Linked DNA regions of Streptomyces hawaiiensis. The protein of the gene in region 1 interacts with the protein of each later gene in a pairwise test. Links are inferred from orthologs where the notes say so. Each region holds a gene or a part of one and is shown on either strand. Other genes may lie near its edges.

Region 1 (3,309 bases):
CGGCGACGAGCCCGCGGCGGGGGCCGATGCGGTCCTCTTCGGGCCCGGGGACCGCGGTGAGCCCACCGCGGAGGACTGGGCCCAGGCGGCCGGAACCATCGCCTACGAGATCGTGACCCGGATCGGAACGCGTGTTCCTCGCGTCTATGTGAATGAGGAACAGGACGGGTAACTCGCACAGGGGGACCCGTCACGCGAGGAACGACACACACCCTGACAACAGCGGCACCATCAGGCTCACCGGTTCACCCGACCCGGTGAGTCACCCGATCGGCACCCCGGCGAAGAGGAGCGGTACGTGAGCGAGAGCAGTGCGGAGGTCGTCGCGGACGTCGCCTCCGCGGCCGTCGCGGCCTCCGCCGCGGGGGCGGCGGGGGGCTGGCGCCGGGCGACCGGTCTCGCCGGCGTGGCGATAGGCGTGGTGGCCGCGGGCGCGGCCGCCGGTGTCGCCCTGGAACGGATGACGGTCGGCCGCGGCATGCGCCAGAAGGCCCGGCTCGCCCTGGACTCGGCGGGGCCGTACGGCTCGCTGCGCGGCATGCCCGGCAAGGCGTTCTCGGACGACGGCACGGAGCTGTACTACGAGGTCGACGAGCTCGATCCGGAGGCGGCCCCGGCGGCCATCGGGCCGCGCCGCCGCAGGCTCTTCGGCCGCAAGTCCCCCGCGCCCGTCACGGTCGTCTTCAGCCACGGCTACTGCCTCAGCCAGGACTCCTGGCACTTCCAGCGGGCGGCTCTGCGGGGCGTCGTACGGACCGTGCACTGGGACCAGCGCAGCCACGGCCGGTCCGGGCGGGGTGTGGCGCAGACGCGGGACGACGAGCCGATCACCATCGAGCAGCTGGGCCGGGACCTGAAGGCCGTCATGGACGCGGCCGCCCCCGAGGGGCCGCTCGTGCTCGTGGGGCACTCCATGGGCGGCATGACGGTGATGGCGCTGGCCGACCAGTACCCCGAACTGATCCGGGAGCGGGTCGTCGGGGTCGCCTTCGTGGGGACGTCCTCGGGGCGGCTCGGCGAGGTCAACTACGGCCTGCCCGTCGCCGGGGTCAACGCGGTGCGGCGAGTGCTGCCCGGGGTGCTGAAGGCGCTGGGGCAGCGGGCCGAGCTGGTGGAGAAGGGGCGCCGGGCCACGGCCGACCTGTTCGCCGGGATCATCAAGCGGTACTCGTTCGCGTCCCGGGACGTCGACCCGGCCGTCGCCCGGTTCGCCGAGCGGATGATCGAGAGCACGCCGATCGACGTGGTCGCCGAGTACTACCCGGCGTTCAACGACCACGACAAGACCGAGGCGCTCGTCCACTTCACGGACATGCCGGTGCTCGTCCTGGCCGGGGTGCAGGACCTGGTCACACCGAGTGAGCACAGCGAGGCCATCGCCGATCTGCTTCCCGACGCCGAGCTGGTGCTGGTGCCGGACGCGGGGCACCTGGTGATGCTGGAACACCCGGAAGTGGTCACCGACCGCCTCGCCGACCTGCTCACCCGCACGGGTGCCGTGCCCGCAGGAGCTACCGTGAAGGGCTATGGAAGCACCAGCACCGCACAGCCCGGCTGAGCCCGGATCCGTCCAGATCGTCGTCACGTCCCCCGAGCAGATGCGGGAGCTGGGCCGCCGGCTCGCGAAGCTGCTGCGCGCGGGTGACCTGGTGATGCTCAGCGGGGAGCTCGGCGCGGGCAAGACGACGCTGACCCGCGGCCTGGGCGAGGGGCTCGGCGTGCGCGGAGCCGTCACCTCGCCGACGTTCGTGATCGCCCGGGTGCATCCCCCGCTGGGCGACGGTCCGCCGCTCGTCCATGTCGACGCCTACCGGCTCTCCGGCGGTCTCGACGAGATGGAGGACCTCGATCTCGACGTCTCGCTGCCCGATTCCGTGGTCGTCGTGGAGTGGGGCGAGGGCAAGGTCGAGGAGCTGACGGAGGACCGGCTCCAGGTCCTGATCCACCGGGCCGTGGGCGACACGACCGACGAGGTCCGGCAGATGACGGTCACCGGTGTGGGGGAACGCTGGGCCACGGCGGACCTGAGCGTGCTCGCCGCCTGAGTCCTGATGTGCGCTCATTTGATGAACGTTCCGACAAGACGTCGGCAAGATGTTGCGTTCGGCGTCTCGTGCGTGGTCACATGGTATCCAGTTCGTAGTTAGGTCTACCTAACTTCGTTGCCCCGGCCCTTCGGGAGGCGTCCATGTCGGCTACAGAGAGCAAGGGGCAGCCGCAGCGGTTCGCGGTCGCCGGGGTGTCCATGCGCGACCTGCTGGCGGCCGGTGAGGCGGCGGCGCTGATCTCCACGCCCCCGCGCCCTCCCGAGCCGGAGTTCTCCGAGCGGACCCGCGCACACCGCGAAGCGGCCTGAGGCCCGTCGTTCGGATCAGGCGAGACCTTGCGGACACGGCCTAGCGGACGACCACGACCTTGCGGCCGATCGTCGCGAACGTCCACATCGCGTCGCCGTCCGCGCGGGACTCGCGGATGCCGCCCGTGCGGATCTTCGGGTCGGGGGCGGGGGCGGTCGAACCGGCCACGGCCGCGCTGAAGCCGATGACCACGCCGTCCACCGAGGCGAAGCGCACCACGTGCTCGACCGGGACGCCGTCGGAGCCGGTGACCGCGTTCGAGCGGGACGTCACCGAGTAGCTGCCCGGGGCCGGGTCCACCGCGCTCGGGTCCACCTCGAACGTGCGGCTGACCGCCTCGTCCGCGGCGACCAGCCACACCCGGTCGCCGCGCAGCGAGTACACGACCCGGGCGCCCTTGCCGGAGCCGCCGGGCAGTGCGGTGGGGTCCTTCCTGACCTGGGGCGCCTTCGACGTACCGGCCGCCGGTGCGGCGCCCGCGTGTGCCGCTCTGCCCAGGCCGGCCGGGAGGGTCTGGGCCGCCTGGTGGGCGAGGTAGCCGACCGTCGCGAGGGCCGCGGCGGTGAGCCCGGCCACGATTCCCGAGCTGCTAGCTGCCACCGTTCGTCCCACCTCACGTCGTACATCCCTGTCGTGACGGTAGGTGACGGTAGCAGCAGGTGACGACCCGACAGGCGCGACCGACACGGGCCCCGGGGAGCCGTAGGCTGTTTGCGTGCTCTTGCTCGCTCTGGATACCGCCACGCCCGCCGTCACCGTCGCGCTGCACGACGGACGCGATGTCATCGCCTCGTCGAGTCAGGTGGACGCGCGGCGGCACGGGGAACTGCTGCTGCCGGCGATCGACCGGATGCTCGCCGAGGCCGGTCTGCGGCTCGACGCCGTCACCGGGGTCGTCGCCGGGATCGGTCCGGGACCGTACACCGGGCTGCGCGTCGGTCTGATGACCGCG
Region 2 (3,301 bases), 1.3 Mb from region 1 along the record:
GAACGAGCGCGCGTTCAACGACGGTTACCGCGCGCTCGGTTGCCTGCCCCCGACGTACGAGCCCCGGGCCACCGGCCACATCACCGAGATGGTCGAGATGATGCGCGGCCTCATCGAGCGCGGGCACGCCTACGTCGCCGACGGCAGCGTCTACTTCGACGTCCGTTCCTTCCCCGAGTACCTGGCACTGTCCAACCAGGACATCGACGACCTGCGCCAGCCCGACGAGGGCGTCTCGGGCAAGCGCGACCCGCGCGACTTCGCCATGTGGAAGGCCACCAAGCCCGGCGAGCCCGACTGGGAGACGCCCTGGGGCCGTGGCCGTCCCGGCTGGCACCTGGAGTGCTCGGCGATGGCGCACAAGTACCTCGGCACCGCCTTCGACATCCACGGCGGCGGCCTGGACCTGGTCTTCCCGCACCATGAGAACGAGATCGCCCAGGCCAAGGCCTACGGCGACGACTTCGCGCGGTACTGGGTGCACAACGCCTGGGTCACCATGAGCGGCGAAAAGATGTCCAAGTCGCTCGGCAACTCGGTCCTGGTCAGCGAGATGGTCAAGCGCTGGCGTCCCATCGTGCTGCGCTACTACCTCGGCACCCCGCACTACCGCTCGATGATCGAGTACAGCGAGGAGGCGCTGCGCGAGGCCGAGTCGGCGTTCGCGCGGATCGAGGGCTTCGTGCAGCGCGTGGTGGAGAAGGCCGGCGTCGTCGAGCCCGCTCCCGAGGTGCCGCTCGCCTTCGCCGAGGCCATGGACGACGACCTGGGCGTACCGCAGGCACTCGCCGTGGTGCACACCACCGTCCGGCAGGGCAACAGCGCGCTGGCCGCCGACGACAAGGAAGCCGCCGTGGCCCGGCTCGCCGAGGTCCGCGCGATGCTCGGCGTGCTCGGCCTCGACCCGCTGGACGCCCGGTGGGCCGGGGAGAGCGACCGCGGCGACGACCTGCACGGTGTGGTCGACACGCTCGTCCGCATGGTCCTCGACCAGCGCGAGGCCGCCCGGGCCCGCAAGGACTGGCCCACCGCGGACGCCATCCGCGACCAGCTGAGCCAGTCCGGCCTGGTCATCGAGGACGGCCCGCAGGGACCGCGCTGGAGTCTCGGACCGCGCTGAGACAAGCCCCACGGGCTGATCGATTGTGCCGCCCGGGCCTTGGGGCGGCACACTGCACAGACATAACAGACGTACGTACGAATCACTTCACGGAGACGAGTAGCTCAATGGCCGCGAACAACCGCCGCATGTCCGGCAAGAAGGGCGCGCAGGTCGGCAGTGGCGGCCAGCGACGCCGGGGCCTCGAAGGCAAGGGCCCGACCCCGCCCGCCGAGATGCGCAAGGGGCACAAGAAGAACCGCATCGTCAACGCCAAGGCGAAGCAGGCCGTACGCCGGCCCGTGGCGCGCGGCCGCGGCGGCAAGGGCACGTCCGAGCTGGTCGTCGGACGCAACTCGGTCCTGGAGGCGCTGCGCGAGGGCGTCCCCGCCTCCACGCTCTACGTCCAGCAGTTCATCGACAACGACGAGCGGGTGCGCGAGGCCCTCCAGGTCGCCGCCGAGCGCGGCGGGATCAACCTCATGGAGGCCCCGCGTCCCGAGCTGGACCGGATGACCAACGGTCTCAACCACCAGGGCCTGGTCCTCCAGGTCCCGCCGTACGAGTACGCCCACCCCGAGGACCTGGCGTCCGCCGCCTACGACGGCGGTGAGGACCCGCTGATCGTCGCCCTGGACGGCGTCACCGACCCGCGCAACCTCGGCGCGGTCGTCCGCTCCGTGTCCGCCTTCGGCGGTCACGGCGTCGTCGTCCCCGAGCGCCGCGCGGCCGGTATGACGGCCGGTGCCTGGAAGACGTCCGCCGGCGCCGCGGCCCGCACCCCGGTCGCCCGCGCCACCAACCTCACCCGGGCCCTGGAGGCGTACAAGAAGGCCGGCATCGCGGTCGTCGGCCTGGCCGCCGACGGCGAGGCCGAGATCAGCGAGCTTCAGGCGCTGGACGGCCCGGTCGTCATCGTCGTCGGCAGCGAGGGCAAGGGGCTGTCCCGGCTGGTCGGGGAGACCTGCGACCACCGGGTGCGGATCCCGATGCCGGGCGGCGCCGAGTCGCTCAACGCCGGTGTGGCGGCGGGGATCGTGCTGTACGAGGCGGCCCGCCGACGGCGTTGAACAGGCGTCCGGAACTTCACCCGTACGGGGTAATTCCGGTGTCATCGGGGCGACGGGGACAAGCTTGACGGGGTCCGGACAGATCCGGCGGGTCAAAGCAGTGTCCTAACCCGACGTCACTCGGTTAGATGAGTGTGGACACCAGAACACCCCGCACACCCACGGGGGACCGCTCGTCGGGACTCGACGACGCTCCCGCGCTGAGCATGGTGAAGGTGCCGAGCGACCCGGCGCAGGTCATCGTCAACCACGCGAGCTTTCGCGTGCAGTTGGGCGTCTCGACGCGTCGCGTTCAGTCCCCCCGGGTCGCACGGCATCTGACCGCCACCGAGGACACCGCCCGCATGCCCCTCGCTAGGGGCGAGGCGGACGGGGTCACCGCCCGCCGCCGGCCCGTCGTCTGGAGCGGCAGATCCGCCCCCGACGACACCGGCGCGCACCGGCTTCTGCAAGCCGTGCGGCACGAGAGCGTCCGCCACACCGACGAGCCGGCCTCCGGCACCGGAGCCACCCAGGTCATCTCCCGCGTGGGCCCGGGCTACGACGGCCCCGGACACCAGGGTGCGGGTTACAGCGGCGCCGGCTACGAGGGCGCCGGCTACGAGAACGACCTCACCCAGACCGTCGAGACCCCGGTCGTCGGCCCCCAGCGCACCTACGAGCCCGCCGACGGCACCCGGCTGCTGCCGCCGATGCGCACCGTCGGCAGCGCCTACGACGAACCGGCCTATGAGGACGGCGAGTTCGAGGAGTCCGCCACCGGCGCGGACGACACCGGGCGCCGGGCCAAGCGGCACGGCGACGACCCGGCCCGGCACGCCTACTATCCGGGCCGCCGGATGAACCTCGGCGTCGTCCTGCTCCCGTTGCGCGTCTTCCTCGGCTTCATCTCCATCTACGCCGGCATGGGCAAGCTGTGCGACCCCGTCTACTTCGACGGCGGCAAGCGCGGCTCCATGGTCAAGTGGCTCAACACCCTGCACCCGTGGGAAGTCGCCGAGCCGCTGCGCCAGTTCGCCCTCGAGCACCCGGTCGGCGCCGGTCTGGTCATCGCCTTCGCGCAGGTCATCGTCGGCGTCCTGACGGTCCTGGGCTGCTGGCAGCGCGTCGCCGCGTGCCTGGGCGCCCTGCT

Evidence for each region.
Region 2: the proteins of tsaE (region 1) and rlmB interact in binary tests that used the Escherichia coli proteins (3 or more experiments, as listed by UniProt). The link is inferred for Streptomyces hawaiiensis from one-to-one orthologs.

Annotation. Positions count from the first base shown.
Region 1 is NZ_CP021978.1:5,281,158-5,284,466, forward strand. What follows is about bases 288-3,285. They hold tsaE (tRNA (adenosine(37)-N6)-threonylcarbamoyltransferase complex ATPase subunit type 1 TsaE), read left to right. Parts: upstream 288-1,526; coding sequence 1,527-2,045; downstream 2,046-3,285. Other genes in these bases: CEB94_RS24540 (alpha/beta fold hydrolase), read left to right, coding at 299-1,558; CEB94_RS24550 (hypothetical protein), read left to right, coding at 2,189-2,356; CEB94_RS24555 (hypothetical protein), read right to left, coding at 2,397-2,957; tsaB (tRNA (adenosine(37)-N6)-threonylcarbamoyltransferase complex dimerization subunit type 1 TsaB), read left to right, coding at 3,073-3,285. In the rest of the region: alr (alanine racemase), read left to right, coding at 1-172; more of tsaB, read left to right, coding at 3,286-3,309. UniProt on the Escherichia coli protein: Required for the formation of a threonylcarbamoyl group on adenosine at position 37 (t(6)A37) in tRNAs that read codons beginning with adenine.
Region 2 is NZ_CP021978.1:4,021,995-4,025,295, reverse strand. What follows is about bases 209-3,198. They hold rlmB (23S rRNA (guanosine(2251)-2'-O)-methyltransferase RlmB), read left to right. Parts: upstream 209-1,227; coding sequence 1,228-2,169; downstream 2,170-3,198. Other genes in these bases: CEB94_RS18375 (DoxX family protein), read left to right, coding at 2,298-3,198; cysS (cysteine--tRNA ligase), read left to right, coding at 209-1,120. Outside these bases: more of cysS, read left to right, coding at 1-208; more of CEB94_RS18375, read left to right, coding at 3,199-3,301. UniProt on the Escherichia coli protein: Specifically methylates the ribose of guanosine 2251 in 23S rRNA.